3 regions of the Aeribacillus sp. FSL K6-8210 genome follow, and region 2 is predicted to be linked to each of the others. Evidence: riboswitches for the same ligand, from Rfam matches in the RefSeq annotation. Region 2 holds a riboswitch; each other region holds the start of a gene.
The links. A riboswitch is a leader RNA that binds a small molecule or an ion and turns the genes downstream of it on or off. The one in region 2 is predicted to bind thiamine pyrophosphate.
Positions count from the first base shown of each region.

Region 1: linked by a shared signal. The riboswitch ahead of tenI (thiazole tautomerase TenI) and the one ahead of thiC (phosphomethylpyrimidine synthase ThiC) in region 2 are both predicted to bind thiamine pyrophosphate.
Region 3: linked by a shared signal. The riboswitch ahead of NSQ41_RS07195 (acetylornithine deacetylase) and the one ahead of thiC (phosphomethylpyrimidine synthase ThiC) in region 2 are both predicted to bind thiamine pyrophosphate.

Region 1 is NZ_CP150172.1:1,098,248-1,109,054, reverse strand. It holds gene NSQ41_RS05500 (CotO family spore coat protein) at 1-135, opposite strand, end outside; gene fabI (enoyl-ACP reductase FabI) at 415-1,191, opposite strand; gene thiD (bifunctional hydroxymethylpyrimidine kinase/phosphomethylpyrimidine kinase) at 1,290-2,102, opposite strand; gene NSQ41_RS05485 (thiazole biosynthesis adenylyltransferase ThiF) at 2,117-3,130, opposite strand; gene NSQ41_RS05480 (thiazole synthase) at 3,127-3,894, opposite strand; gene thiS (sulfur carrier protein ThiS) at 3,901-4,104, opposite strand; gene thiO (glycine oxidase ThiO) at 4,112-5,224, opposite strand; gene tenI (thiazole tautomerase TenI) at 5,211-5,825, opposite strand; TPP riboswitch at 5,965-6,073, opposite strand; gene NSQ41_RS05460 (monovalent cation:proton antiporter family protein) at 6,128-7,981, opposite strand; gene mgtE (magnesium transporter) at 8,007-9,371, opposite strand; gene NSQ41_RS05450 (RluA family pseudouridine synthase) at 9,476-10,375, opposite strand; gene NSQ41_RS05445 (NAD kinase) at 10,391-10,807, opposite strand, start outside.
Region 2 is NZ_CP150172.1:2,763,145-2,773,951, forward strand. It holds gene yqfC (sporulation protein YqfC) at 1-197, opposite strand, end outside; gene NSQ41_RS13395 (hypothetical protein) at 261-638, opposite strand; gene floA (flotillin-like protein FloA) at 667-1,659, opposite strand; gene NSQ41_RS13405 (nodulation protein NfeD) at 1,676-2,959, opposite strand; TPP riboswitch at 3,153-3,268, shown strand; gene thiC (phosphomethylpyrimidine synthase ThiC) at 3,403-5,145, shown strand; gene NSQ41_RS13415 (galactosyldiacylglycerol synthase) at 5,193-6,302, opposite strand; gene NSQ41_RS13420 (hypothetical protein) at 6,445-6,999, shown strand; gene NSQ41_RS13425 (GatB/YqeY domain-containing protein) at 7,478-7,924, opposite strand; gene rpsU (30S ribosomal protein S21) at 7,944-8,117, opposite strand; gene NSQ41_RS13435 (Na/Pi symporter) at 8,460-9,407, shown strand; gene deoC (deoxyribose-phosphate aldolase) at 9,481-10,140, opposite strand; gene mtaB (tRNA (N(6)-L-threonylcarbamoyladenosine(37)-C(2))-methylthiotransferase MtaB) at 10,210-10,807, opposite strand, start outside.
Region 3 is NZ_CP150172.1:1,476,537-1,487,343, reverse strand. It holds gene NSQ41_RS07220 (energy-coupling factor transporter transmembrane component T) at 1-529, opposite strand, end outside; gene NSQ41_RS07215 (ATP-binding cassette domain-containing protein) at 541-1,998, opposite strand; gene NSQ41_RS07210 (ECF transporter S component) at 2,010-2,585, opposite strand; gene tenA (thiaminase II) at 2,601-3,281, opposite strand; gene tenA (thiaminase II) at 3,299-3,976, opposite strand; gene NSQ41_RS07195 (acetylornithine deacetylase) at 4,009-5,274, opposite strand; TPP riboswitch at 5,399-5,499, opposite strand; gene NSQ41_RS07190 (hypothetical protein) at 5,565-6,233, opposite strand; gene NSQ41_RS07185 (TlpA disulfide reductase family protein) at 6,465-6,920, opposite strand; gene NSQ41_RS07180 (peroxiredoxin) at 7,013-7,561, opposite strand; gene NSQ41_RS07175 (mechanosensitive ion channel family protein) at 7,912-8,769, shown strand; gene NSQ41_RS07170 (N-acetyldiaminopimelate deacetylase) at 8,867-9,994, opposite strand; gene dapD (2,3,4,5-tetrahydropyridine-2,6-dicarboxylate N-acetyltransferase) at 10,044-10,754, opposite strand.

The DNA.
Region 1 (10,807 bases), 1.7 Mb from region 2:
CCATGTACTCTTTACCGCTTGCTTAGAATTATTTGCAATTTTTTTTAATAACGTCGACTGCATGGTCACTTCAGGTTTTTTTATATTCGGCTGGACAATATACATCAAAGGTTCTAATTTTTCTTTTTTAATCAAGTTTGATCGCCACCCTCTAATATGATTTCTCTCATTATTTTATGACACGATAGAATGAAATCATGACGGAAATCTAACTTTTTCTTATGACAAAAGAGCATTTGAAAATCGCTGCACATTGACACAAAAAGTCGTAACAGAACATCAACAATAAATCCAAGCTTCACGGCTTGAAATAGTGGCACCTTGAAGCTGACAGCAAAATTTCATTTTATCCTGCCATAAAAAAAGATTAATCTTGTGCGAGTAACGCACACAGATTAATCTTTTTCAGCTAACTTAATAACCTAAAATATGAAAACCTGAATCAACATGAATCGTTTCCCCTGTAATGCCGCGGGAAAGATCGCTGAACAGGAACAACGCAGTGTCTCCAACTTCTTCTTGTGTTGTGGTTCGGCGCAGCGGAGCACGTTCTTCTATTTCCTTCAGAATTGAATTAAAATCACTGATACCTTTTGCCGAAAGCGTACGAATCGGACCAGCGGAAATGGCATTGACGCGAATATTTTCTTTACCTAGATCGTTCGCCAAATATTTCACGCTAGCATCCAATGACGCTTTCGCAACTCCCATTACGTTGTAGTTTTGAACGACTCGCTCACCGCCCAAGTAAGTTAATGTAACAATGCTTCCGCCTTCTGTCATCAAAGGACGGGCTGTTTTCGCAACCGCCGTTAAAGAATAAGAACTGATGTTGTGGGCCAACAGGAAGCCGTCTCTTGTTGTGTTCAAATATTCACCGCTCAGCTCTTCCTTATTCGCAAAGGCGATACAATGAGCGATACCGTGAATCACACCAACCTCGCTTTTAATTTTTTCAAAACACTGCTCGATTTCTTCATCCTTTGTTACATCACAAGGCAGCACGAGATAATCTTCCCGTCCTAACGAATCTACAAGCTCTCGAACCGATTTCTCCATTCTTTCGCCCACATATGTAAAGATCAATCTTGCTCCTGCTTCATGCAAAGAGCGGGCAATTCCCCAAGCAATGCTTCGCTTGTTTGCAACACCCATGACCACAATGTTTCGGCCTTCCAAATTCAATTTCATGGAAAATCCTCCTAAACATTATTACAAGTTATTAATACCTGATCATAATTATAAAGGACAAAAGAGAAAAAAGCCAGAACATATATGTCCGGCTTATGTTATTTCGAAGCAGCTAAATTTCTTTTATATGCCCAATGATTGGTAGGACCGTGGCCGCCTCCAATGCCTAGCGCATTTTCTACAGCAAGATGGATGAACTCTTTTGCGGTTTTTACGGCTTCGATAACGTCTTTACCTTTGGCGAGCTCAGCTGTCAGCGCAGCAGAAAAAGTGCAGCCTGTTCCGTGCGTGTGCTTTGTGTTGACATAGTTGCCTTTAAATTCATAAAAATCATGCCCGTCAAACAACAAATCAATGATTTCGCTGCCCGACGGCTGATGTCCTCCCTTTATGATCACATGCTTTGCTCCCATTTGGCAAATTTTTTTCGCAGCTTCTTTCCGATCATCAAACGATTTTATCTCGATGCCCGTGATCGCTTCCGCTTCCGGGATGTTCGGCGTCACAATAAACGAAAGCGGAATTAAGTCGTTGATGAGCGCGTTGATGGCAGACTCTTCAAGTAATGGATGTCCGCCTTTTGCAATCATTACTGGATCAACGACAATTTTTTCCCATCCATGCTTTTGAACTTTATTTGAGACGATTTGGATGATTTCTTGATTAAAAAGCATTCCTGTTTTGACCGCATCTGGCGATAAATCTTCAGCAATTGCATCAAGCTGACTGATCACCCCTTCAATCGGAACAGGGTAGACGCCATGAACACCTAATGTGTTTTGAGACGTAACGGCCGTGATCACGCTCATTCCGTATACATCCAACTCCTGAAAAGTTTTCAAATCTGCCTGAATTCCCGCGCCTCCTCCTGAATCGGACCCGGCAATCGTCAACGCTTTTCCGATGGTCATAAACACACCTCCATTTAAGCTCCGAAGTAACGTTGATAAATAGCTTTTGCTTTCTCTTCTTCCTTAGTGCCGTGAATTAATGCTCTTCCGTCTTGAAAAAGCACAACGCGGAAATCATCCGCCTGAAAGGAAATTAAATAAGCATTTCCTTTTAAGTCTTTCACGATCGGACGCAAACGATTGGTAATTTCTGATAGCGAAATCTTCTGTTTTTGCTGCGGACGTATTTGTACGGTATTCCTTCCGCACAAAACCGCTGTTTTTAATCCATTTTCAACCGACAAATATGGATATGTCGGGTGATGTCCGCACGATGGGCAGTCGGCCTTTTTTAATTTTGTCATGTCCACTGCAGAATGCTCCCTTGTCCAAACATCAAATGAAACTAACTTCTTGGACACCTCTCCGCTGACTAAATATTTCAGTGCCTCTGCTGTTTGATAAGAGGCGACGATTTGCACCGCCGGGCTGATCACGCCAACTGTATCGCACGTCATTCCGTCAGACGGAATCGCTTGGAGCATACAATGGAGGCATGGTGTTTGTTTCGGAACGATGGAAACGGTCATTCCATAACTTCTCACTACTGCCCCATAGATCCAAGGTATTTCGTGCTTCATCGCTAAATCATTGATGAAAAATCTCGTTTCAAAATTGTCAGTCCCATCGATGATAAGGTCGACATCCTTTACATGTTCAATAAAATCAATTGAGAAATCGCCCACAATCGCTTCAATCGAAATGTTCGAATTGATTTCCTGCAAATGTTTTTTGGCAGCAACCGCTTTTGGCAGCTTTTGTTTCGCATCCTCTTCCGTATACAGCTGTTGACGCCCGAGATTGCTCCAATCGACATAATCACGGTCAATGATGGTTATTTTGCCGATTCCAGCACGGGCTAACATTTCAGCGCTTGCGCAGCCGAGTGCCCCAGCTCCAACAATGAGCACATGGCTTTTCAGCAATTTTTTTTGTCCCTCTTCTCCAATAGGAGAAAACAAGATTTGGCGAGAATATCGTTCCATTATGTCGTTAACATTCCTTCCGTTGGACTGCTTGCTTGTGCATACCGTTTTTTCGGAATGCGTCCTGCTTCATATCCAAGTCTTCCTGCTTCAATCGCCAGTTTCATTGCCTTCGCCATTTTCACAGGATCTTTTGCACCGGAAACAGCTGTATTTAATAAGATTCCATCTGCTCCCATCTCCATGGCGAGTGCGCAATCTGCCGGCGAACCGATTCCGGCATCAACAATGACTGGAATATTGGCTTGCTCAATAATAAATGATAGATTGAGAGGATTGACAATTCCTTGGCCTGATCCGATCGGAGATGCTCCCGGCATGATGGCATGAACCCCTAATTCTTCAAGCTTCTTCGCCAGAACAACATCGTCTGAAGTGTATGGAAGAACAATAAACCCTTCATCCAATAACATCTCTGATGCCTTCAATGTTTCAATCGGATCAGGGAGAAGCGTTTTATCATCTCCAATTACTTCCACCTTAATCATATCACATAATCCTGATGCTTTAGCAAGTTTAGCGATTCTGACTGCTTCCTCCGCAGTTTTTGCCCCGGCCGTGTTCGGCAGAAGCGTATATTTCGATAAATCCAACATTTCTAAAAAATTTGGCTGAGAAGGCTCGTAAATATTCATTCTTCTGACGGCAAATGTCAAAATTTCAGCACCTGAGGCCTCCACCGCTTCTTTTTGTATCTCAAAAGACGGATATTTTCCAGTTCCTAACATTAATCTCGACTGAAATGTTTTATCTCCTATTTTTAACATGAATCATCATCCCCCTCCAACAAAATGGACAATTTCAATTTGATCACCATCATGTAATGTCTGGAAGCTGTATTGTTCTTTTGAAACAATTTCACCATTTCGTTCAACGACAACAATTCTTTCCTGTAATTGAAAAAAGTTCAGCAAATCTTCAATGCTTCGAACACTATTCTCCACTTCCATCTGCTGGCCGTTGATGCGAAGTTTCACCGTTTCATCACCTCCCTTTCGCATCAGAAAGCAATCGGTTTAAAGAAAAGCTATGAACATAACGCTCATATTGATTCGTTTTCAAAATCATGTCTTTTACGATCAAGCTTGTAATCGGCGCTAGAAGAATGCCGTTTCGATAATGACCGGTCGCAAAAAAGATTCCCTCATGCTCCGGGTGCTCGGCAAAATACGGCCAGCCGTCAGCTGTTTGCGGCCTGAGCGACGACCAAGCACTAACGACCGGTTCAGACCCGATTTCTGGCATAATTTTCTGAACCTTTATCATTAATTCGGATACTCCTTTGACTGTCGGATGCGTATCCCAGTCGTTTTCATAAGAAGTTGCTCCAATAATAACGGTGCCGTCTTTTTTCGGTACGATATAACAGTGCTCGTAAAACACTGTTTTGTTGATCACCAGTTTTTTCGGTTTTATGGCTAAGCATTCTCCTTTAACGGGCTTCATTGGATTTCTCAGCCCCAGCTTTTCAAAGAAAAAGCCACTCCAAACTCCGCTTGAAACGACGACTTTTCCACATATAAAAACTCCTTGGGAAGTGACAAGCTTGTATGCTTTTCCCTCTTTAATCACGTCGAAAACAGGACATTGTTCAAAAATAGATGCACCATATTTTCTAGCGCCTTTCGCATATGCCTGGCAAACAGATGAACCTTTCACTTGGCCGTCATGCTTAAGCCAAAGAGCTCCCACAATGTCTTCAGAAACATGTGGCTCATTTGCCAGTACGTTTTCCCTTGAATGCCATTCTAGCTCATCCTCATCTGCAAGCGATTGCAGAAAGCGGCCTTCATCCTCAGTAAATGCAAGCCGATACATGCCTTCCTGCACAAGCTCAATATCCACACCAGATTGCTCCAATAATTCTTTTGCAAGGCTCGGATATAAATTTCGGCTCTCTAAGCATAGCTCAAAAAATATGTCTCTTTTTTCATTTTCAGAATGGGCACCCAGCATTCCTGCTGCAGCGGATGTCGCTTTACCTCCGATTTCGCCGCTTTCAAACACGGCGGTCTTCAGCCCTGCTTTTGATAGCTCATAGGCGATCCCTTGGCCGATGACCCCTCCCCCGATGATTCCAACATCAAAAACGTTCATTTGAAAAAGCTTCCCCTTTCCTGAAAAGTTTGGCAGCGCTCTCTGGATCTTTCGAAGAAAAGATATAGGACATAACGGCAATACCGCTTGCTTTTTTTTCTAAAACCTTTTGCATATTATCAGGCGTGATCCCACCGATGGCGATAATAGGAATATTGACGTGTCCAACGATTTTCCCAAGCAAATCTGTTCCCTTTGCCGGAAGTCCTTTTTTACTGTTCGTTTCAAAAACGTTTCCGAAAAAACAATAGTCTGCTCCGTCTTTTTCTGCTTTTACCGCTTCATCTAATGAATGGACGCTGACACCGGCTTTTATTTGCGGAAAAGCGCTTTTCACTTTTTTTACCGGCAGGCCGGTTCCCGGAAGATGAACATTTTGAACGCCTGTTAGGAGCGCAACATCGAGCCGATCGTTGATAACAAGCTGTTCTCTCCTTATCCCGTTTGCCAAAAGCTGTTCTACGAGATGAATGATCTCACATGGTCTTTTATTTTTTTCTCGTATATGAACGTAATCAACATGATCTGATATGGACAAAATTATGCGTATTAGCTCGTTAACTGGTTTTGTTCCGTCTGTTACGGCATGAAGCTCCAACATTGTACATTCCTTTCATGAGAAAGACGCTCACACTCGTCTTTCAAGGTTCAAAACTGGAAAGCAGCTGTCCAAGGGTGAGACTGGAAACAATAAAAAACCACCTTCCTTGCTGGAAAGTGGTAATGGAATATCAGACATATGTTTCAAATTCCCACTTCCCTACGCTGGCATCATCCAGATCAGGTTCAAAGGGTCTTAAAGTCAACACTTTAATCTCAGCCTTTCCAAAGGCTCCCCTAGTGGATGCTTATTAAATTTTCATACTAATTTCATGCTATCACAATTTGTTTTGTTTGCAAATATTATTTACTAAATTCCAGCTCATCTTTTAACTCATTTACATATTTGCGGGAACCCGTTACAATCAAGCGGTCCCCTTTTTTCAATTCGGTATCGCCGTGAGGCACAATGGAATCTTCACCTCGAAAAATCCGGACAAAGATACAATCTCCTGTAAACGGAAAGTATCGAAGCTTCATTCCATCATATTTTCGGTTATTCATATTAATTTGATAAAGAGAGTTGTCTTGGTTTGTTAAGATCCGCATAACGCCAGGCGATTCGATCAAAGCCCTGAGCAGCGTTTTTGTTGACAGCATGACGGAAAATACGCTGATCCCCTTTTCTTTTAATATTTGATCCAACTCCGGGGAAGAAATAGAGGCGATGACCTGTTCTACGCCGCATTCTTTTGCATATGTCGCAATTTCCGCATTTCTTTCTTCATCCCCAGTAGCCACTACCACTATATCAGCTTCCATTATGTGGTGTTCATTCAATGATTCTATCGAATAGTCTTTCAATTCTTCAATTTTAAACACCGATTGAGCAGTCCCGTTTTCAATTTTGTCTTGCTGTGTATGATATACGGTTGCTTCATACAAATTTTTGTCCAATTCTCTTGTGACTGGAAGGGTCATTTGATTTGCACCAATAAAAGCAATTTTCTTTTTTGGCTGCACCGCCATTTTTTTAGGGAATAATTTTTTAAATCCTATCGGCGTGATAATGCTTGTTAACACGGCAACTACTATTAGTGCGTCAGCCATTTGCTTATCAATCAGTTCGATTCGCTGTCCAATTTCAGCTGCCGCAATAACTAATGATAAAGTAGCAGTCAACAAGAACGCCGCCGCAATCGTTGTATTCGTATCATACCATTTTCTCAGCACAAAAACGGGAATAAACTTTGAGATCAAGAGGGCGAGAAATAACAAAGGAATTAACAAAAGAAGGTTCGGATCTTTGATCAATTCCCATAAATCCAATTCCACCCCTACCATGACAAAAAAGATCGGGATTAAAAAACCGTAACCAAACGAATCTAGCTTTTGCACCAAGTCTGAATTAGGCGATAAAAGCGAGACTAAAACTCCCGCAAGGAAGGCGCCTAAAATATTTTCTGCCCCAAGCGTTTCCGATAAACCTACAAGTGCGAGAATTAACGTAAAAACCGCCCTTGTTCCAATTTGAACCGTTCCTTTTGACATCGTTTTAATAAAGGATCGACTTTTAAACCTTTTGCCAATGAAGTAAAGCAGTACGCCTGCTGCAAACAAAAGAAGCAGAAGCCACGTATTGCTTTCTCCTTCGCTGTTTAAGGAGACAAAAACCGCCAGCAAAATCATGGTGACAAGGTCGGCTATGACAGCAACCAGCAAAATAATTTGGCCGATGTTTGTTTTCATAATTTGCTCGTCTTTCAGCGTCGGCACTACTACTCCTAAAGAAATCGTTGAAATCACTAACGTCATGAAAAAGGCATTGCGGATAAATCCCATCCACATTAACAAATACGATAAAAGTAATGAAACAACGAAAATGCCAAGAAAAACAATTGACGCAACCAAAAAAGTATGAGGAGCTTTTTTTCCGTTGGGCAGCTTTTCTTCTTTTTTCTTCTCTTTGGAGAAAATGGTGAAATCAATCTCAAGCCCGCTTAAAAACATGAGAAATATAAATCCCAGCGTTGAGAGAGTTGACAGCCATACATCTTCCTGCACTAAATTAAATCCCGTTTTCCCGATGATTAATCCGACAATAATTTCCGCAACGACGACAGGAATGAATGCCAGTTTGAACCGATGCAGCAAAATCGGGGTTAAAAAAGCGCCGACCAGCACGATGACAAGAGAGGTTACTGCATGTGATTCCATATTGCGCCTCCTTTAGCTAATTTTGTTAGAGCAAATAGTTCATAAATAGCGTCGCCATGCCAAAATAAATCAAAATGCTGATCATATCATTAATCGTTGTAATAAATGGACCGGAGGCCACAGCCGGGTCAATGCGAAGCCTGTGCATGACAAGAGGAACAAACGCCCCGGCAATTGTCGCAACAGTCAGCGTTGACAATATGGAAAGACCCACTAGCAGTCCTAAGAAAAATTTCTGCTTCCAAATAAAAATTGTCAGTGCAACAACAATTCCGCATACTGTTCCGGTAATCAAGCCGGTTCCAGCTTCTTTGAGAATAATTTTCCACACGCGTTCGGAAGTGCCTTCGCCTGTTGCAATTCTTCTTACGGCAACAGCGAGAGCTTGTGTTCCTGTATTTCCAGCCATCCCTGCAATTAATGGTATAAAGAGCGCTAAAGTTGCCACTTTGTTCAACGTTTCTTCAAACTGGCCGATTAGGCCGGCGGTGAACATTCCTAAAAATAGGAGAATAATAAGCCATGGCAATCTTTTTTTGGCAGCAGAAACAGCATTCGGATCATATGAATCTACATCCGAGACAGCGGCCAGTTTCGAATAATCGTCAGAAGCCTCTTCGTCCAGCACATCAATAATATCATCAACAGTTATAATTCCAACAAGACGATGTTGAAAATCAACAACCGGAAGAGCCAAAAAATTGTAGTCCTTCATCTTTCTTGCTACTTCTTCCTGATCATCCGCCACAGATACCGAGTAGACTTTCTTTTTCATAATGTCAGCAATCAAAGTATCGTCTTCATGAACAATTAAATCTCTTAACGACAGGACGCCAACAAGATGTTTCTCTTCGTCAATCACATATAAATAATATATTGTTTCCGCATCAGGAGCTTCTTTCCGCAGCAAGTCCATCGTTGACCGCACCGTATAATTGGCATTAATGGCAACGAACTCAGTTGTCATAATACTTCCTGCGGTAAATTGTTCATAATCAAGAAGCTCGCTTATGCTTTTGGCAGCTTGAGCGTCCATGATGGTTAAATAGCTGGAAATTTTCTCTTTTGTCAGCTCACTTAATACATCTGCCGCATCATCAGCGTACATGTATTCCATCATTTTGGCGGCAAATGCCGGATGCATTTCCTCAAGCAGCGATTTGTAGCGGTTTTTATCATCCCTTATATTTTCAAAAACATTCGCCATTTCTTCCGGAGATAGAATTTGATATAAAAGCATTCTATCCGGCTGGTCAAGTTTTAGAAAAAATTTTGCCTGATCATATGGATGTAGCTCAAAAAACAGCGAACGGAATTCCTCTACATTGTTCTCTCTCAGCTTGTCAATCATCAACTGTCTGTATTCCGGTACATCTGTTTTAGGCTGCATAAAATCTCCTCCTTTCCGGAAAAATATCGAAAAGTTTTGTGTTTTACTATATTAACAAATCTATCTGATTTTGTCGTACATTTTTTCATAATAAAAGCATGCACTTACAGGCGCGCATGCTTAATTATTTTTTCCATATCAGGAGGAAGCTTGCAAGTATACGTCAAATTTTTATGCAAAACGGGATGATAGAAGGACAGCGACTGACTGTGGAGGGCATGGCGGTCAATTTCTTCTTTTTGTCCACCATAAAGCGAATCTCCTAAAAGCGGATGACCTATATAGGACATATGTAGACGAATTTGATGAGTTCTACCAGTTACAGGCTTTACCTCAACAACCGTTTTGTCAGAAAAGCGGCTTATGACCCGAAAATGCGTAATAGCTTTTTTCCCATCCTCCCTGACAGTTCTCTCGATGATGCTATCGTCCTTTCTTGCAATTGGCGCATCGATGATGCCTTCGTCTTCGCTGATCCTTCCATGGACAATTGCGATGTATGTCCGTTTTACCGCTCCTTTTTGCTGTTCCTTTGAAAAAAGAAAATGGCTGTAGCGATGTTTGGCTACAAGAAGCAGCCCGGATGTATCCCGGTCAAGCCGATTGACGATATGCACCGTAAGATTTTGCCGCTGTTGATCATAATAGTGTAAAAGCCCGTTCGCAAGACTTCCTGACGGATGCTCTCTAGACGGAATGGTGGACAAAAACGCCGGTTTATTTACAATAAGGCAATAATCGTCTTCATAAACAATGTCCAATGGTATGTTCTCTGGAATGAGCGACTGGCTTCTCTTTTCTTCCGGAAAATGGACGGTTACTTGATCGCCTTCTTGTAAGACGTATCGGACATTTTTTTCGTTCCCGTTAACGACAATTTTTCCACCGTTAAATTTAATATCTGTTAAAGCGGATTTAGAAATATGATGCTCCCGCAAAAATTCTCTAAGCAGCCAGCCATGATGTTCTTTTTTGATGTCCCAATGAAGCTGAAATGTCCCCATGTTTTTCTCTTTCCTTTATCTGTCGCCAATAAACGAGTCCCGGACCCGCTTCCAAAATGGGAAAGGCCGAAATCTCGCAAACCTTACCTTTTCCTGTGCGACCCGGCATTGGATGGACCTGACGTTTTTGTGAAGAAGTGTTAAATGATCGATTGTAATTTGAAAATCAACATCATTGACAGGCTTTAGCATACACGTATGGTGGTCAGGCAAAATTAACGGCGAGCCGATTGTCCGGAACACCCTGTTGTTTATGGAAGCCATTTCTGTTAATTGAATAGCCCGCAGTGAAGGATGAATGAGAGCACCGCCAAGCGCTTTATTGTAGGCGGTGCTTCCTGTCGGTGTTGAAATACACAACCCATCTCCTCGAAATGTTTCAAAGAGAAGCCCTTTAATTTCTATATTCATGACGAGAGTCCCTTCAATGCT
Region 2 (10,807 bases):
TTAATGAGCATCTGGCCTTGCTGCAGCAAAACTCGAATCTCTTTATCTGTAAAGGAAAGCAGTCCTTTATGATTTTCTATATATATATGCAATGTACCGATCATCGTAACACGGGGAAGATCCATCATGACGTCAGCTGGTATTTGCAATCCTTCTGTCAATATGCTTTTTATTCGCTGATGCCATTTTTTGCCCATAAAAGAACCCCCTTCATCCTCATATTTATGAGAGACAAAAGGGGATTAACACCATTAATTCATTTATTTTATGAAATTCGACCGATGGGGCTTTTTGGATCGGGGTTCATCTAAAATGACGCTCCAAATGACTCCTTTTGCAGCTGAATGCATGTGTAAAGCTGATGGTTTCTGTTTTTTATTTTTATTATGAAAAGATTTCATATTCGATTTGTCTTTTTCAGCTTTTTTTAGTTGGCTGGATAGGCCTGTGTGTACATTTTGAATTTGATTCCATTCATTTGGAGGGCTTGTCGAAACATTTTTAACCCTTTGTTTTATTTGTTTTGCAGCTTGTTTCCTTTTTTTCTGCTGCTCTTGATCTTTTTTATTTCTGCCAAACAAAGAAGAAATAATCCCGATTAAAATAACAATGAACAGCGGATTTTCAAATATTTCCATATGACACCTCCTTTGATGGACAGAAAGATCATTCTTCTTCATCACCAGCAGAGTTTTTTGTCATTTTTCCGATAGAATCACGCATATTTGTATCAGCGGTAATGTTTTTGATGTTCATATAATCCATAACTCCAATATTTCCTGATTTTAAAGCTTCCGCCATTGCAAGCGGAACTTGCGCTTCCGCCTCAACAACTTTTGCCCGCATTTCTTCAACTTTAGCGCGCATTTCCTGCTCTCTTGCCACCGCCATCGCCCTGCGTTCCTCCGCTTTAGCTTGCGCGATGTTTTTGTCTGCTTCCGCTTGATCTGTCTGCAGGATCGCACCGATGTTTTTGCCGATGTCAACGTCCGCGATGTCGATGGATAAAATTTCAAAGGCTGTTCCTGAATCGAGTCCTTTGTTTAAAACTGTTTGCGAAATCATATCAGGGTTTTCCAGCACTTTTTTATGATCATCAGAAGAACCAATGGTGCTGACAATTCCTTCACCTACACGTGCGATAATCGTTTCTTCCCCGGCACCGCCAACAAGCCGGTCGATATTGGCTCGCACCGTGATGCGGGCTTTTGCTTTCACTTCAATTCCGTCCATGGCAACCCCTGCAATAAACGGGGTTTCGATTACTTTCGGATTTACGCTCATTTGAACGGCTTCAAGCACGTCTCTTCCCGCTAAATCAATCGCAGCACAACGTTCAAAGCTCAATTCAATATTAGCTCTTTCAGCTGCAATTAATGCGTTGACAACTCGATCGACATTTCCTCCTGCCAAATAATGGCTTTCCAATTGATTTGTTGTGACATCAAGGCCGGCTTTATGCGCTTTAATTAACGGATTGATCACTCGACTTGGAATGACTCTGCGCAGCCTCATTCCAATAAGAGTCAAAATACTGATGCGAACGCCAGCTGCCAGAGCGGAAATCCAGAGCATAATCGGCACAAAAGAGAACAAGATGCCAAGCAAAATAAGACCTAATACGATAAGACCTAGTAAAAGAAAAAATGATACATCCATGTGATATACCTACCTCCTATTCATTTTCATTAATAGCTCTTACAACAATTCGTGAGCCTTCTACTTTAACAATTTTCACTTTTCTTCCTTTCTCAATATACGTTCCTTCTGTCACAACATCCAATCTTTCCTCTCCATCGGTCATTACTGTTCCTGCCGGTCGTAAAGCAGTCACAGTTACACCCGTTTTCCCAATTAAATCTGTACGATTTTGATTGGATACATAACCTTTCTCCGTGCTGATTGAATCATTTAAAATAATTTTTTTAAACCATTTCATACGCTTACCAATCACCTTTGACATGATGAATATTGTGAATATCGAAATGGAACCGGCAATAAAAAGAGAAACCGCCATATGTCCTATATGATCAGCTGCTAAAAATAAACTTAAAAGGACTGAAAGAAAACCGATTGCTCCAATAATTCCTCCTGGAACAAACAACTCTGCAATTATAAGCAGAACCCCAAGCACGAACAAAACAACCGTTTCCAATCCCGCAAGCCCTGCAATAAAATGACCGAAGAAAAACAAAAACAGTGCCAATAGTCCAATAAAACCAGGAATGCCAAACCCAGGAGTGTACAATTCTAACACAAACCCTAAACCGCTAATCGTTAATAATATCGGAATGGTATACATGTTTGTTACAAAACGGGCTATTTTTTCAGCAAACGTCTCCTCAGTCTCCTGGACTTTTGCACCTTCCATTCCGATCGATTTCAAAAGCTCTGCCCGGCTTTTGGCGATGCCTTCACCATACCCGACTTCCATCGCTTGTTTTGCTGTTAATGTTAGTAATTCTCCTTTTTCTGCACCATATTCGGGCATATCCAAGCTGCTGTCTACCATCGCCTCAGCGAACATAGGGTCTCTGCCATGAACCTCAGCAGCATTTCTCATCTCTGCTTTCCAAAACGATTGCACTTTTACTTCTGCAGCATTGCCATTGGAGTCAATGACAGCCGCTGACCCAATGGTACCGCCAGGATGGTAATATATTTGATCAGCCCTTAATGCTATATAAGCCCCTGCAGAAATCGCATGTTTATTTACATAAGCGATTGTTTTGATATCTGTATCCATAATCATTTTGCCTATTTCTATCGCTGCCTCTAAAGCACCGCCAGGAGTGTTCAATTCAAAAACAATGACATCCGCCTTCTCTTTTTCCGCCTCCTGAATGGATCGTTTAATAAAATGCACCAACCCTTTTTCAATTGTATTTTCAATCGGAATAAAATAAACAGTTTTCCCTTCAGCTGATTTGGCATCAAAAGACGCACAAATAATCGACAAGATGAGCAGCAGAGCGCAAATAGCGAAAAACTTATTGTTTGATTTCAGGCCTCTCCCCCCTTATTTTTTGCCTAATATTATTACGGACAATTGTGCAGAAAGTTTCAAAAATCAACAATTCTGCAAACAAACATGAAACGAAAAAATATTTTCATTATTTTTCATATTATGTTACTATTAAAAAAAATATATAACCATCTACTAGGGGTGTCCAATTAGCTGGACTGAGAGAAGAACGCGCCTGAAGTTCTTCAACCCTTTGAACCTGATCTGGATGATGCCAGCGTAGGGAAGTAGGTAGCGGGAGTATTTTATTGCCTTCTTTTTCTATATTGAATTGATCGGGTTCGTGCTAAAGCGAACCCGTTTTTATTTTTCACGTCCCATCTCCCCTCCTATTTTTCTATGCACATCTTCAGATAAAAAAATGGAGGAGGAGAAAAATGAAACATTATTTCGAAAACATGCAGTTTCCAGCAAGCAAAAAAATTTATGTGACTGGGTCAAGACCCGATATTCGGGTTCCGATGAGGGAAATTCAATTAACTCCCACGAAAACGGAAGCGGGAACGTTTGAAAATGAACCTGTAAAGGTTTATGACACGAGCGGTCCCTATACAGATCCTGATTTTCAGGCAGATATTCATAAAGGTTTGCCGGCTGTACGCAAACAGTGGATTTTAGACCGTCATGATGTTGTAGAATATGACGGGCGCCAGGTAAAGCCTGAAGATAATGGATTTCGCAATTGGGAAGATCACAATATTGCCACACCTTTTCATCGAAAGCCTTTCAAAGCAAAAAAAGGTGCTGTCGTTACACAAATGCACTATGCAAAAAAGGGGATCATCACCCCAGAGATGGAGTTTGTGGCGATTCGTGAAAACATAAATCCTGAATTCGTTCGTCAAGAAGTCGCTGCCGGCAGGGCCATTATTCCGTCCAACATTAATCACCCGGAAAGTGAACCGATGATCATCGGCCGGAACTTTCATGTAAAAATTAATGCCAACATTGGCAATTCAGCTGTAACATCGTCAATCGAAGAAGAAGTTGAGAAGATGCTTTGGGCCATCCGCTGGGGCGCTGACACAATTATGGACCTGTCAACAGGAAAAAATATTCATGCAACAAGAGAATTTATCATCCGCAACTCGCCCGTGCCGGTTGGAACCGTCCCGATTTACCAAGCGCTCGAAAAAGTAAATGGCGTTGCTGAAGAGTTAACATGGGAAATTTACCGTGATACATTAATTGAGCAAGCAGAACAAGGGGTCGATTATTTTACTATACATGCCGGCGTGCTGCTTCGCTATATCCCTTTGACCGTCAAACGGACGACCGGAATCGTATCCCGCGGCGGTTCGATCATGGCGCAGTGGTGTATGGCGCATCATCAAGAAAACTTTTTATACACTCATTTTGAAGAGATTTGCGAAATTTTAAAAACATATGATATTGCCGTTTCATTAGGTGACGGCTTGCGTCCCGGATCTATTCGAGATGCCAATGATGAAGCGCAATTTGCCGAATTGAAAACGCTCGGTGAATTGACGGAAATCGCCTGGAAACATGATGTCCAAGTCATGATCGAAGGCCCTGGGCACATTCCGATGCATAAAATTAAAGAAAATGTTGATTTAGAAAATGAAATTTGCAAAGGGGCTCCTTTTTATACCCTCGGTCCATTAACGACCGATATTGCTCCCGGCTATGATCATATTACGTCAGCCATTGGAGCAGCCATGATCGGCTGGTACGGAACGGCCATGCTATGTTATGTAACTCCGAAAGAGCATTTAGGCCTTCCCAATAAAGAGGATGTGCGCCAAGGTGTTGTTGCTTATAAAATTGCAGCCCATGCCGCAGATTTGGCAAAAGGGCATCCAGGCGCCCAAATAAGGGATGATGCTTTATCAAAAGCCCGTTTTGAATTTCGCTGGAACGACCAATTTAATCTTTCTCTCGATCCTGAACGGGCACGCGAATATCATGACGAAACTTTGCCGGCAGAAGGAGCGAAAATTGCCCATTTTTGTTCTATGTGCGGTCCAAAATTTTGCTCGATGAAAATTTCCCACAATTTAAGAAAAATGGCCGGTTCAAGTGATTCTGATTTCGTTCAGGAAGGTTTGAGGCAAAAAGCAAAAGAATTTATAGAGGGCGGGTCATCCCTTTATCGATAAATAATTTTCAAACTAATGCTCCTAGAAGCTTTAATGGCTTCCAGGAGCTATTCATTCATTAAACGTTTGATCAATCCCGCTGGTTCAATCGGAGCTAAACTTTTATGATATTCATCCACTTTCGATAAAAATTTTGATAGCTGCTTAGATTGCAGCGCTCGAATAATGGAGGCCGAAATATTTGTTTCCTCTTGCCAATTTCGAAAATCAAACACCATCCCGAATTTCGTTAATTTCTCCAAATTTATTTCTTCCTGTCCTGGAAGAGTGTGGTATACAAATATAGGAATTTTTTTGTATAAACATTCGCTGATTGTCACACCCCCGGGCTTTGTCATGATAAAATCGACGCGATTGTACAGATCGTTCATTTGTTCTCTTGAAGAGATGTAAGGTAAAGGAGTAATTCGTGGATGGTTTTGTTTTATTAATCGATCATAAAGCTTTCTGTTTTTTCCGCATAACACCATATAATGGATATCATCATCGCGGCTGATTTTTTCCGTTATCTTCTCTATTGAACCGACGCCTGAACTTCCTCCCGAAATTAATCCTCGATAAAAACGCATGCTATGTACATGTTCATCTTTCCTTTTTGTAAAAGTTGGGTGAATAGGAATCCCTGTAACAAAAATCTGTTCTTTATTTATACCTTTTTCGAGCAAATAATCTTTCATATATGAGTGACCGACAAAATGATAGTCAATTTCTCTTTTTCCCCAAAGATGATGAATAAAAAAATCTGTGTATACATTGATAACAGGGATGTTGATTTGAGAAAAGGCTTTCAGCCTGGCAAGCAAGTAGGAAGGAAGAGCATGAGTACAAACAATCATTTTCGGATTCAATTCATCAATGATCTTTTTTAAATGCCGGAGAAAAAGTGCCTCATAATGGAAAAACCTTTTGCCGCTCTTTTGTTCCGCGAGCACTGACCTGTGGTACATATGGCTGTATGATTTAGGAAAACGGCCAATCCATTGCAAATAAAAGGAAGATATCAGCCTTTCTATTTTTCCAAATTTCGATGACAAAAGGTCCATTTTTTCGCAATGAATGTCAGGATCAAGCCGTAACAACCCTTCCATTAGGGCATCAGCTGTTTGATGATGGCCTGAAGGTATGGTCAAAAAAGGAAGATATAAAATTTTTTTCATATCGCTCACCATTGTTATTGATGGAGTTCTTTAAAAGTTTTTTCTTAATTTCGCATGGCTATTCGAAAAAAATTTCTTATAAATAAAAACAATTCGTATGCTAAAAAATAAACTGTAAGAAAAAAAGTGAAAGGTGTTGCAAATGGGAAGGTTGAGATATTGTTTTTTTAAGTTTTGGTGCCTATTGGATCCCATTTATTACCTTTGTTCGCGGCTTGAGTATGTGAGGGACAAGGAGAATAATCGTGACATTTTCCGGGTTCGATTGACAAAATATAAAGGAAGGGAAATAATTCTTTCAGACGGTACAAAAATTAAAAAAAATGATCTTCTGTTAAAAATACATCTTCATAACGTCTATTTAATGAAGGAACTGAATCATTTTAAGAGCGAAATTCAAAAAGGAAGATACATTTACTCTAAAACAGAAAAAGGGCTGCCAAATATCGTTCAATACTTGCGGAATCATTCACAATTTCACAATGTGAAAGGGATTATTGGAATAACTATTTTAAATAAAGGCTCTGAACGGCTGGGCTTTGAAACGTTTTCCATTCAAAATCCATTTTATAAATGGTATAAGCTTTTGACATTTACCCCTATGTATTTCATCATTCAATATCGTTTCGATAGCTTGAAGCGGCCGCCGAAATATTTAATGATGTCAAAAGAAAAACTGCTCAAACTATATGGATAGAACGGTTTTCCCTTCATCAAAAAAGAGCGTATGAACAGCTCAGGCGCCGCTTATACGCTCCGTCATGTTGATCCCATTGAGGTTTCAATGAAAATATTTGGGTTAACTCCGAAATAAATCCTTTCCCTTTCAGAGCAAATAGTGCTGTCGTTTTTCCCTGTTCTCACAGCTAGATAGACGTGTGCTCTTTTCGATAGGTTTTCCTTTATTGCCGCCGTATTTTCCCGATAATCTTCATTGAGATCAGCGATCTTTCCGAATGTTTTCCTTCATTGTTGCCCTCTGCTCAATTTTTTGCGGACATTTGCATAGCAGCTATATTCTTTCGCCGACAAGCTTGCTATCAACAACTGAACCACTATTGATGAATTGCAAGGCAGCTACATTCATTAATCGACTGCCGCAGTCCATAGGATGAATCCGCTGCAAAAACTTAAAAGCTTGCCGCACATAGAAAGCGGCAAGCTTTTTACTCGAATTATGAAAGCAAACCCTGAACCAATTTATTAACAAGCGAGCCATCTGCTTTTCCTTTTACTTTTGGCATAACGGCTCCCATTACTTTCCCCATATCGGATTTGGACGTTGCGTTCACTTCCGAAATTGTTGTTTTAATAATTTGTATTAATTCCTCTTCAGATAATTGCTCAGGCATATATTCAGTTATTACTGCAATTTCAGCTTTCACTTTTTCAACTAAATCTGAACGACCTGCATTTTCAAATTCTTGGAGGGAGTCTTTACGTTGCTTTAATTCTCGAGAAAGTACCGTTAATTCCTCTTCTTCAGTCAACTCACTTTTTCCGAGTTTAATCGCTTCATTTTGCAAGGATGCTTTTACCATGCGAATGACTGAAAGGCGATCTTTCTCTTTATTTTTCATCGCTTGCTTCATATCTTGATTTAAACGCTCAAGAAGACCCATAATTAATATACACCCTCTTTTAATATTTACGCTTTCTTGCAGCTTCAGATTTTTTCTTGCGTCTTACGCTAGGCTTCTCATAAAATTCGCGCTTTCTATATTCCTGCAAAGTACCAGTTTTTGATACTTGGCGTCTGAAGCGGCGAAGAGCATCCTCAAGCGATTCGTTTTTACGTACGATCGTTTTAGACATCCTTTTTCCCTCCCTCCGAACAAAGCCAGTTCATGTTCCTTATCAAAAAGAACATTTACTAAGTTAGTATAATATAATCGATTTATTTGGTCAATGTTCAAAACATCTTTCCTATTCCTTATGACTTTTTTTTATCGGACAGGTTTACAAGACTGTTTTATATCAGCTTTTGTATGGAAGAATTTCCAAATTCATCATGTATATGAGGAAATGATTCAAGATCGTTTGAAAGCCGCTAAACAGCTGTCTGAAAAAATATAACTAGTTCGATTGAAAAAAATTACTCGTTCATAAGGTCTTATTGTGACACCTTGTCCATAGACTGTTGATGAGGTGGTTTTCATGGGAATGCAATTGCTGTTATTATGTTTTTCTTGTTTCCTTTTATTTTTTTGCGGAATGGCAATGATGAAATACGGATTTCAGCAAATGTCCCATAGGCAGCTGGAGAAATGGCTGTACAACTGCACGAATGCCCCAATCAAATCCTTTCTAACCGGCATGATTGCAACAGCTCTTGTTCATAGCAGTTCTCTAGTGATGGTGATTACAGTTAGTTTTGTTTCCGCTGGTTTGTTAAAGTTTAAAGATGCAATTGGAATTATTTTAGGTTCCAATGTCGGGACGACCTTTACGACCGAATTTCTAGCCGTTGAAATAGATGACTATTTAGGGATGATGTTTGCAATTTCTCTTCTTCTCATGCTTTTTAAAAACAGAATTTTATTTTCATTAGGCTGTTCATGCTTCGGCATATCGTGTATTTTTTTAGCTTTGAACGGGTTTGAAAAAGCTGCTTTTCTTTTGTCTGACCTGCAGGTTATGTCTGATCTGCTTTCCAAATCGAGTGACCATTTGCTTTTTTCTGTCGGAATAAGCGCGGTCTTCACCGGAATTATTCAATCATCAACTGCATTAATCGGAATTGTCATGAGCTTTATGAACGAACAGCTGCTGCCATTAGAAACAGGATTAGCTTTTGTTCTCGGCGCAAATATCGGCACCTGCATTACAGCTTTATTGGCCTCGATCGGCTCTAAACAAGAAGCGAAATATACTGCTTTTGCCCATCTTTGGCTGAATGTGTTTGGAGTGATCCTGTTCGTTCCGCTTATTCCTTTTTTCGCAAATAATTTAAAATTGTTAACAAATGAACCAGATTTCCAAATCGCTCACTTTAGTCTGATTTTTAACTTGATAACTTCTTTAATCATTCTCCCGTTTGCGAATCAATATGCAAATTTTGTATTATGGTGGACAAAAACTATTTCAGCATGGATAAAAAAATAATCCCGCAACAAACTGCGGGAAAACTTTTTTAAACTAAATGTAAAAAATCCAGCAATTCTGTGATTATAATAGATTAACGTTCACTTCCTTTTATAATCGCCACTCCAGAACTAGTACCAATTCTTGTCGCACCGGCTTCTATCATCATGATCGCAGTTTTATAATCGCGGATTCCGCCAGATGCTTTCACGCCGAATTTCGGACCTACTACTGCACGCATAAGCTTCACATCGTCAACTGTTGCACCACCGGTAGAAAATCCTGTCGATGTTTTGACAAAATCTGCTCCGGCTTTTACAGCTAGCTCACACGCTTTTCTTTTCTCATCAACATTTAATAGACATGTTTCAATAATCACCTTTATCAAAGCTTTTCCGTTTGCCGCTTCAACGACAGCACGAATATCTTCTTCAACTGCATGATAACGCTGATCCTTTAATGCGCTGATGTTTATCACCATATCTAATTCCGCTGCACCTTTTTGAACCAACTCTGTCGTTTCATATGCCTTTACTTCAGTAGTTGTTGCTCCAAGCGGAAAACCAATCACTGAGCAAACTTTCACATCTGATTTTTGCAGCAAATTAGCTGCTGTTTCCACCCATACGGGGTTAACACAGACAGATGCAAATCCGTACTCCTTCGCCTCAAAACAAAGCTTTTCAATATCTGCCTGCGTGACATCCGGCTTTAAAACAGTATGGTCAATATACTTCGCAATATCCCTTTTCATGAGAAGGCTCCCTTCATAAAAAGTGGTACAGCTTACATCAAAGTCTGTTTTACGCAAGAAAAAGCTAGATTAAGAAGACTTCTGTAAATAGTCTTCATCGACTATACGGACTACTTGTCCTTCATTATATGGATAGCCAGCCTTAGTTAATTTCACCTTCACAATTTTCCCAACCATCTCTTTCGTCGCCGGAAAAACAACTTTTAAATAATTGTCCGTATATCCTTCATATTTGCCGCTGTCTGGAGCTTCTTTATAAGGTTCTTCTGGAATAACCTCCAGTACTTGTCCCTCAAATTTTGAGGCATATTCTTTTGCTAGTTGATCGCTTAATGCGATCAGCCGGTGTACGCGTTCGTTTTTTATGTCTTCGTCAACTTGATTTTCCATTCGGGCAGCTGGTGTTCCTGTCCGCTTCGAATAAGGGAAAACATGAAGCTCAGAATAACGGTGTTCTTTAACAAAGTTGTATGTTTCCATAAATTCTTCTTCCGTTTCACCCGGGAAACCTACAATCACATCAGAAGTTACCGCAAGCCCAGGCAAAGCTTCCCGCAGCCGTTTCAGACGCTCAGCATAAAATTCCGTCGTATATTTACGGCGCATCCGCTTTAAGACGCTGTTTGATCCTGATTGAAGCGGTATATGCAAATGGCGGACAATTTTA
Region 3 (10,807 bases), 1.3 Mb from region 2:
TTTGTTCAACACCTCTTACAATCATCGCTTGCCGTATTGTTTGAAACTCTTCGATCATAATAGGGATTAAACGAATGCCTGCCATAAAGCTGTAAGCATATTTAGGCTTCAACTTTAATTGCTGCATTAACGAATAAAATAAAAAAACCGGTCTTGTCGTTAACGAAAACATTAACCCAAGCAGAGCGAAGATAAGGGCACGAAATCCTAAATGAAGACCGCGATAAAAGCTTTCTTCTGTAATATGGATCAGCCCCCATTTCCACCATGTTGTCTCACCTTTTCCAAAAAAGATCATGGAGGTAGCAGTCGACACAAAAATAAGCACGAATGGAATCAGCAATAAAAGTATGCGCTTCATCGGATGACCGGTAAAAAAAGCAAATAAAAGAAAGGCGGCAACTGTGTAGTTGATTAAAAAATTAATGTTGTGAATAAACAGAACACTAATAAATAAAACGATCAGAAACAATAGCTTTAAGCTCGGGTTGATTTTATGCAGCCATGTTTCTTTTATGTCAAAATCCATTGTAGATCCCCCTATATCTGAACATACATCTGCTCATCCTCACAAGAATGAATTTCATCCTCTACGAGCTTCCCGCCTTCGATCCGCCAAACTCTTGTCGCCATATGCTTTGCTATTTGTTCATCATGTGTCACCATCAAAATGGTAGACCCTTGTTTGCGATAATGTTCTAAAAGCTCCAAGAGCTGAAACGTATTTGATGAGTCTTGCCCAAAAGTCGGTTCATCTAAAAGCATGATCGGCTGTTTTTTAATGATTAAAGCGGCAACACTCAATCTTCTTTTTTGTCCCATTGAAAGCTGATAAGGGTGTTGATGGCGGTGCTTCTGTAAATGAAATAATTCGAGCATTTCTTCTACTTTTGTTCGAATTTCTTCTTCTTTCATCCGTTCAATCCTCAACGAATAAGCAATTTCATCGTAAACTGAATTGGTGACAAATTGAAATTCCGGATTTTGAAAAACGAACGACAGCATGTTGGAAAGCTTTTTTATTTTCTTTGCTTCTTTTTCTAACAGCAAATAAGTGCCGGTCGTTTGTATAAACTGCATCAATGAATGTAACAAAGTGCTCTTTCCGGCGCCGTTTTTCCCCACTATCGCAATCCATTCACCTGCATGAACCTTTCCATATGGTACATCGATTTTGACTTCCTTCTTTCGATATCCTTTAAATTGCTCAAGCTCAATCACGACCTGTTCTTTTAAAGGGGTTTTTTTGTAATACCCCTGCTTATCACGAAGATAATCCTCCCATACACCGGGATACCAAATGCCGTCTTCGCGAATTTCTTTCCGATACCGAGAAAAAATTTGTTCTTTCGGACCGTCTGCGACGATTTGTCCTTTTTGATTAAATAAAAGTATGCGGTCGACAAAGTCAAGAACATGATCAATTTTATGTTCAACGATGATAACTGTTTTATCTTGAGCTGCTTGTTTCATCGTGTCCCATACCGCTTTTGTCCCTTCCGGATCCAGCATTGCAGTCGGCTCGTCCAAAAATAACACGTCTGGATGCAATGCTAAAACAGTGGCGATCGCCAGCCGTTGCTTCATGCCGCCTGATAATGATTGAATACTGATATGAAGATCATCAAAATGAAGGCCGACCATTTCCAGGTAAACTCGCATTTTTTCATGCATTTGTTCTCTTTGCACTTGCAAATTTTCCAAAACAAAAGCCATTTCTTCATCTACATACGGCATGCAAAATTGCGTGTCAGGATCTTGAAACACATATCCCCAAGATGACGGGGTCAAGATTTTTTCTGCTTTCATCGGCACTTCAATAGATTTTGGAATTAAACCGCTTAACACTTGCAAAAACGTCGATTTCCCACAGCCGGAAGGACCAAGAAGCAAGACTTTTTCTCCCTTATAGAAAGAAGAGGATACATCCTTAAAAAGCAAGGATTCCTCTCCAGGATATTTTAATCGTAAATTTTTCACTTCGCATACTAGATCCATGTTTGCCACCTCTAGTTCAGTGCGTCATAATCTTCATGCGACGCAGGTCTTACTAAATTAGTCACTCCTGTTGCTTCCAAAGATTTCACTAGATAATAGGCAAACGCGCCGGCAATAATGATTGAGCCAATCAATCGAGCTCCAATGAATAATAGCAAGTTCCAAAATACTAAGTCATCTATATAGCCTTTATAAAAATCCATAATTAGCGAACCAGCTGCTGAAGCGGCTGCAGCCAGCATGACAACACCGATATTAAACTTTTTATATCGAAATATCGCAAAAATGATCTCTGCAAATAGTCCTTGGACGATTCCGTATAGAAGAACCTCTATGCCGAATTCAGAGCCGGTTATAAATTCTGCAGATGCCGCTGCTGTTTCCGCTATCAGCGCTACTCCGGGCTTGCGAATAATAAGAAAGGCGACCGTCGCAGCAATAAACCACATACCGTATATGAGCTGGTCGACATGCAGCCCGATCGGCTTGACCGCATAGTAAAGCGGTCCCCATAGTTTATAAACAATTCCAAAAACGATCGAAATAACAATTGTTACTAGAATGTCTGTCAGTTTTAATCCTTTCATTATGATCAAACTCCTTTATTGACTGATTTTTGGTTCCACTTCCCATTTTTCTAAACGGTAAGCCATTTCCCAAAACGCTAATTCATATTGACTGCTGATGATAAAATGCTCTTCCATTCTTTTTAGATCGGCTTCTATCGTTTGTTGTGCGATTTCATCCAGCCTGTCAATTTGTTCTTCGACAAGCTGCTTAAACCAATCGCCCCCATAAGCCGCAATCCATTGGTGATAAATCGGTTCTTTTGGCTTCGCATCTTTTAATTTTTCGCCAATTTCGTAATATAGCCAATAGCACGGAAGTATTGCAGCAATAATATCGCCTAAGTGACCGTTGATCGCCGCTCGATATAAATGGGAAGTATAGGCGTACGCCGTTGGGGCCGGCTTAAAATTCGCCTTCTCCTCCTCTGTGATTCCCAGCTGTTTGGCAAATGTTTCATGAAGAGATAATTCCGCTTCAAATGTTCCTTGTGCATGCTGAGCCATTCGCGATGTCGTATATAAATCGTTTGCTTTTGCCGCTCCATACGATTGCACTTTTGCAAAATGGCTTAAATAATACGAATCTTGTAAAACGTAATAACGAAAACATTCAAGCGGCAAACTCCCTTCGGCAATACCTTTTACAAATGGATGATCGAAGCTGGCCTGCCATATCGGATCTGCTTTTGTTCGAATTTTTTCAGTAAATTTCATGTTCATTCTCTCCTATATTAAGAATTGATTTCGATTGGCCACATTTCTTTTCGTTCAGACATTTCCCAAAACATATATTCGTATTTGCTCGTTGTGACAAAAATATCTTCCAGCCATTTCAATTCTTCTTCCCGTTTTCCTTCTGCAAGCTCATTCATTAAATCTTTCAGCCATTTTGCCAATTCACCGAATTCTGTTGATGCGTACATTTTTACCCACTCGCCGTAAAACTCATGTTCACTGGCACCAGGAATCTCATGTAAGCGTGTGCCGATTTCATAATAGCTCCATGTACATGGAAGGACTGCGGCAACCAGTTCTGCCAATGATCCTCGCTGCGACACATTTAACATATAGCTCGTATATGCAACGGTTGTAGCAGCAGGCTGAACTTGTTCTAATTTTTCCTTCTCTATTCCTATTCTTTCAGCGTATTGACGATGCAAATCCATTTCCACTTTTAACGTCGAATGTAGAAGATCAGCAAAAACTGTCATTGTTTGAAGATTGTGAGCCTTTAAGCTTCCAAGGGCAAACAGGCGGCAGTATTCGATTAAATAAAGATAATCCTGCTCCATAAAAAAGCGAAATTTGTCGATATCCAGCGTCCCATTGCCGATTCCTTGAACAAACGGATGATGGTAACTCGCTTCCCAAATCGGTTTTGCAGTTTTATACAATCGGTCTGTAAACATTTGAATTACCCCTTTCGCAGCTTTTGTAATTGTCATCGTTTTTTCTGATACCAATCAAATAAAAACGCGATCAGCGATTTTGTAAATGTTTTTAATTGGGGGATGGACAGCTTTTCATTCACCGAGTGTGCATCTTCAAGCGTGCCCGGTCCATATAAAACGACGGGAATTCCCGCTTCACTCAGCCAGCCGCCGTCTGTCACAGTAGGGGACATCGTCAGCTTTGCTTCCTCATTAAATGCCAGTTTATGTGCTTTTTGTAATGTTTTCACTCCGAGTGAATGTTCGTCATATGAAAAAGCTGGGAAAATTTCTCCTCGATCTTCAATCATCGATGTGCCGCCCCATTTAAATTTCGGAGGATATTTCCGAAGCCATGGATCAGCCATTGCAACATGATGGATATGTTCTTCAATTTCCCGGATCACCTCTACATAATGCTCTTCCGGGTAATAGTGAACGGTAATCCAAAGGGAACATTTATCGGCCACAAAAGCGGCGTGCCTTCCACCTTCAATCACTGCAGGATTAATTGTGGCAGAACCAGGCGGAAAGCCTTTGCTCGTTTTCATCACTGCCCAATGCTGTTCAAGCTCTCGCAGTCCTTCAATAATTTTCATCATTTTTTCAATCGCGCTTGCCCCAAAAAGCTTCCCGCCGGCATGAATCATTTGTCTTCTCGTGCCATCGTGAAATGTCTCGGGGCTTTCAATCGTAATCCAGCCCGTGATCACCCCGCCCTGCCCTTGTATTTCACAGTTGCTTGAATCGACAACGATGGCAAAATCAGCTCGATATCCCCGGTCGCAGCACGATTTTGTTCCTGCTTCGCCTACTTCTTCACCGACGACGGACTGAAAAATGATATCCCCTCCCGGCTCAATGCCGTTTTCTTGCAGCAGCTTTAATGCAAACAGACTGGCAGCCATTCCCCCTTTCATATCCGCTACACCGCGTCCATATATGTAATCCCCTTTAACCGTTGCCTCAAAAGGAGGCGTTAGCCATTCTTCTCCCTCTTCGATTGAAGCGACATCAATATGCCCGTTAATAATTAAACTGTGGTAATTTTCTGGATCTTTTCCTTTTTTCGTTCCTACTACGACTGGATCTTGTTCATATAAATCCCATTGATCAATGGAAAAGCCGATGTCTTCCAAATATGAGGCGACATACTTTTGAGCCTCTTTTGCATTTCTTGCCGGAGGGCTCGGCGTTTCAAACGATACGAGTGTTTTTAGAAGATTCAGAAGTTCTTCTTCCCTTTCATCAATTTGCTGAAATAGCGTTTGTAACACGTTGTCTCCCCTTTCTTAACATTTTGTTTTGAAAAATGGTTTGCCAACCAGCCTTGTAATGCAAAAAGCCCGTTCCCAATATAAGGGAACGGGCAAGTATATACAAAACCCATAGACAGGTTTCGATATTACTGCACCACTTCCCTACGCTAGTATGATCTAGATCAGGTTCAAAGGGTCAAGGCACACGCCTTTCTCAGCCTTTCGGCTCCCCTAGTGGTATGTTAATATTATGAAATTTTCATTTAATTTCATTAAATCATAAAATATAGAAAAATACAAGCTAACGGTTAATTGATTCTTTTTGCTGTCTTTAATAATTCACGATAACCAATTCGAGTAAATTGCAAATGTTGATCAATATAATTAGCCTTTTTCAAATGCTCGATCGATTGTTCAGAAAAACTGCCGCTAATTTCCTGAAACCTTTGATTAATTTCCACTAACGAATGATTTAATATAAAATCTGCATCAAGCAGCAGGACAATCCGCTCGATCTCAGGATCTCTTTTTAAAATCAAGTTGGCAATCCGGCCTTTCATGAATGCTAGCTCTTGTTGAAGCTTTGAAGCTTCATCCTCTTTTTCTCTAATTTTGGCTCGGTACTTTTGTTTTTCTTCCTCTTCGATACCGGCTTTTGTTAATAGCTCCTCCAACAATTGCGTTTTATCAAGCTCCAGTTTATTTAATTGCTGTTCTTTTCGCGCCATTTCTGTTTCATCAGGCAGCTTTTCGTTTTGAATAGGCTCTTTTCGTTCTTCTTTCATCTTTATCATATAGTCTATTTTCCGATAGACAAGGAAGGCGAGAACAACTAAACATCCATTTAATAGCAGAGATATAAAACGCACGACGACGTCGTTAAATGCAAGCAAATAAAATAGGAAAAGGATAACGATGACAGCCAAAAGCACCTTTAATAGATTCATAATGGAAAAAGTTTGTGATTGTTTTGCCATCCACCTATGCTCCTTTTTGTTCAAACTAGCATCATTTATTATAGCATGTTGTGATTTGGAATGTGAATCATTTCTTTAGGATTGAGAGCTGGAAAAAGGATGTCAGATGAATGGTAAATGGAGATGCTTATCTTTTGAAAGCTTCGAAGCAATAAAAACAAGTCCTTTCAAAGCCGGAAAGGTATTTTTCTAAAATGAAAAACCACCTGCAATGTTTTGCAGATGGTTGAATCATTCAGCGTTTTCTGTTTCCGCTAACACCCGATTAACACGTTTTTCCAGCATTTTCATTCCGCTTCCTCCTGCTTGGAAGTGGCGAAGAATGCCGTTTTTGTCAAAAACATAATATGCAGGTACATATTGATTTTCAAAAGCATCGGTTAATTTATGTTCGTTGTCAACAAAGATCGGTTGCGTAATCCCGTGTTCTTCCGCTACTTTTTTAATATCATCAATATCTAAATCCTTTTCGGAGCGAGGCATATGAACAGCTACTACGTTCAGTTTATCTTTATATTGATCGCGGAACTCATTTACTTTCGGCATTGCTTCTTTACACAAATGGCAGCTGATTGACCAAAAATGGATTAATGTTGGTTTTTCACCGATTAATTGCTCTTTCGTTACTTCGCCATTCAGCCAAGTTGTTGCTCCGACTAATTCAGGCATTGGCTCACGTAATTTCATTTCCGCTTCCTCCTTGAAGAATGAATATCAAAAAAATAATCGTTTGAAAAAAGGCCTAACGTACTGCTAGGCCCTTTGAATGAAAAGCTTCATTATACTTTAAGCGTTTCTTGACCAGGCTTCCAGTTTGCTGGGCAAAGTCCGCCAGTTTGAAGCGCTTGAAGTACACGCAATGTTTCATCAACATCGCGGCCAATGTTGTTATGGAATACTGTTTGATATTGAAGTTCGCCTTCTGGATTGATGATGAACAATCCGCGAAGAGCAACTCCTTCTTCTTCGATTAAAACGCCGTAGTCTCTTGATACTTGATGATTTGTATCTGCTGCAAGCGGATATTTAATATCGCCTAAACCGTTCTCTTCGCGAGGAGTTTTAATCCAAGCTAAGTGTGTGTGAATTGTGTCAGTTGATACACCAATCACTTCTGCATCAAGATCTTCAAATTCTTCATAACGGTCAGAAATAGCTGTGATTTCAGTTGGACAAACGAAAGTGAAGTCCATTGGATAAAAGAAAAGAACTGTCCATTTTCCTTGTTTCATGATTTCTTCCAAGCTTACTTTACCAAACTCTTTGTTTGGCAAAACGGCATCCATTTCAAAACGTGGAGCTTGTTTACCAACCAAACGCTCTGCCATTATGTAACCCTCCATTTTAAAATTTTATTTTAAAGGAAACTTTTTGATCGTTTCCTTCAAAAACAAATGAGAATGAATTGAGTATTTTCTCAATATCCTTCCTCCGATTACTATTATATATAACAACAAAATTTTAGTCAATTTTAAGTAATAATTAATTTAAATAATTTGTTTTACATTTTCATTGCGGTGAAGAGAACAATAATACTATTTCCAATTTTCGCCGCTATCATTAAAAAAATGTAACAATCATTGAAAATTCCTTTTTCTATGCTAAACTTTCAACTGTACATTCAGTTTAACACGATCCCGTCAAATAACCAAATGATTGGCTTGAAAAGAAAGGGGAAATGGTTTTGAACTTTTTTGAATCTATTGATTGGGCTGATCTGGCTTTAAAATCAGGAGAAGTTTTGGCCAAGCTTATTGGAATTTACATTGCATATATTATCGTCAAATCAATCGGCAATAAAATTATTCACAAAATGTTTGAGGGGCTTGAGAATCGGAAGGAAATTTCCACCACGCGGGCTAAAACGCTGCAAACATTAGTTTTGAATTTCTTTCATTATGCCCTGTTTTTCATTTTTATTGTTACCGTTTTTCAAGTGTTTGGCTACAATGTCACAGCGCTTTTAGCCGGGGCTGGGGTTGTTGGTCTTGCGATCGGCTTTGGAGCTCAAGGGCTCGTCAGCGATGTTGTGACAGGATTTTTCCTTCTCCTAGAAAAACAACTTGATGTTGGAGATTATGTCACTACAGGCAATTATTCAGGCATTGTGGAAGCTGTCGGTTTACGAACGACGCAAATCCGAGGCTTTGACGGCACATTGCATTATGTTCCAAACAGGCAGATTGTCGGCCTTTCCAATCATTCTAGAGGAAATATGCAAGCCCTCGTTGATATCAGCATATCGTATAATGAAGACTTAAATCGGGTCATGTCCATTCTTCAAGAAGCTTGCGACCAATTTGCAAAAGAAACTGAAGAGGTTGTGGAGGGTCCGGACGTTTTAGGCGTGCAAAATTTCGGCACGTCTGATGTGATTATCCGCATCATCGCCAAAACGAAAAACATGGAGCAGTGGGCTGTTGAAAGAAAGCTCCGGAAACGGCTGAAAGAAGTGCTTGATGAAAACGGCATCGAAATTCCGTTCCCTCATCAAGTGATGATTCATAAGAACGAGCAGCAAAAGGAAAGAGGATGATCTCTCATCCCCTTTCCTTTTTAATTATGACTTCGTGTTTGTATAGAACGTATTTCTAATTTTTTTCTCTTGCTTTATGCAGGAGGCTATGAATCTTCTATTTATTGCCTTTCCATTCAAAATATTGACAAATAAGATCGACCGCTTTAAAGATTGCTTGTTCATTTGGTGAAAGCTTCGCATGATGAAGGCCGTAAGGAGAATCAACTCCAAGCCAAAACATAAATCCCGGAATTTTCGCCAGCATATAGCCGAAATCTTCCCCAGTCATCGCTTCTTTGCATACGTGGAGTTGAACTTCTGTTTCATTCTGGACAAACTCCATAAATTCTTTTGATAACGCTTCATCATTCCACACTTGATAATACATCGAACCCCAGTCAATTTCTGCTTTGCATTGGTAGCCGATTTCTATACCTTTGACCATGTCTTCAATCCGCTTTTTCACTTTTTCCATCGATTCGACAGAAAATGTGCGAATCGTTCCTTCCAATCTGGCGTGATCCGCAATTATATTTTGTATCGTGCCGCTTGCAATTTTTCCAATGGTAATTACAGCACTATCCAAAGGATCTATATTGCGGCTAACGATGGATTGCAGCTGGGTGACAAGGGAGCAAGCAGCGACGACCATATCATGTGTCGTGTGCGGAAAAGCGGCATGGCCTCCCTTCCCGGTTAAATCGATAAACAACTCGGACGTATTAGCAAAAAGTAGTCCAGGCTTCATTCCGATAGTTCCAACCGGAAGCTCCGGAGCAATATGAAGCGCAGTGATCATATCCGGCATCCATTGTTGCATAATCTCGCTGTTTAGCATCGGCTCTGCACCGCCAGGCCCTTCTTCTGCCGGCTGAAAGATGAATAGCAGATCATCTTGAATCGGATGATAGGCGAAATGAGTTAAAACCCCCAAAGCGATCGTCATATGAAAGTCGTGACCGCAAGCATGCATCAAGCCTGGATGTTCTGATTGAAATGAAAGCCCCGTTTTTTCTTCAATCGGCAATCCGTCAATATCTGTCCGGTAGGCTATCATTTTTCGAGGATTTGTTCCATGGACCTTCACGAAAATACCTGTTCTCCATGTTTTCACTTCAAGCCTTTCGTTCGACAGCGAATGAATATAATCTAATAAATATTTTTGTGTTTTATGTTCTTGAAATCCGAGTTCAGGTATTTTATGCAAATCACGGCGAATGGCAATAAGCGCATCCTTATTCATATGAGTCCCCTCCTAAAGGATAAGCGTGGACGCTGTCCACGCTTCGAATTTAGAGCTGCCGCAATTCTTGCTTAATTTCAATTTTCGCTTTCGTTTTTTCGTCAATATCTTTAATTTTTTTCGCAGGAACACCTGCAACAACTGTGTACGGTTCAACATCTTCCACTACAACAGCACCAGCTGCAACAACCGCGCCTTTTCCTACCCTTACACCTTCTAAAATGACGGCGTTTGCTCCGATCAAAACATCATCTTCGATTACGACAGGTTTTGCAGAAGGCGGCTCAATTACACCAGCTAAAACCGCTCCGGCACCAATGTGGCAGTTTTTACCAACCGTTGCACGACCGCCCAATGTTGCATTCATGTCAATCATCGTTCCTTCACCAATGACGGCGCCGATATTGATCACTGCCCCCATCATGATGACCGCATTATCTCCGATTTCCACTTGATCACGGATGATTGCACCTGGTTCAATTCTCGCTTTTACGCCTTTTAAATCAAGAAGCGGGATCGCTGAGTTCCGGCGGTCATTTTCAACAACATAGTCTTCAATTTTATCTTTGTTTTCTGCTAGTGCTTGTTCAATTTCAGACCATTCTCCAAAGATGATGCCTGTGTTTCCAGTAATAAATGTTTTGGACTGTTCTCCAAAGTTGATTCCTTCTAATTGACCTTTTACATAAACTTTTACAGGAGTCGTTTTTTTACTGTTTTGTATAAATGAAATAATTTCGTTTGCATCCATCATTTTCATCGTAATACTCCTCTCTGTTTTTCTGTACCCCCATTACTGTATCAAAGAAAAGA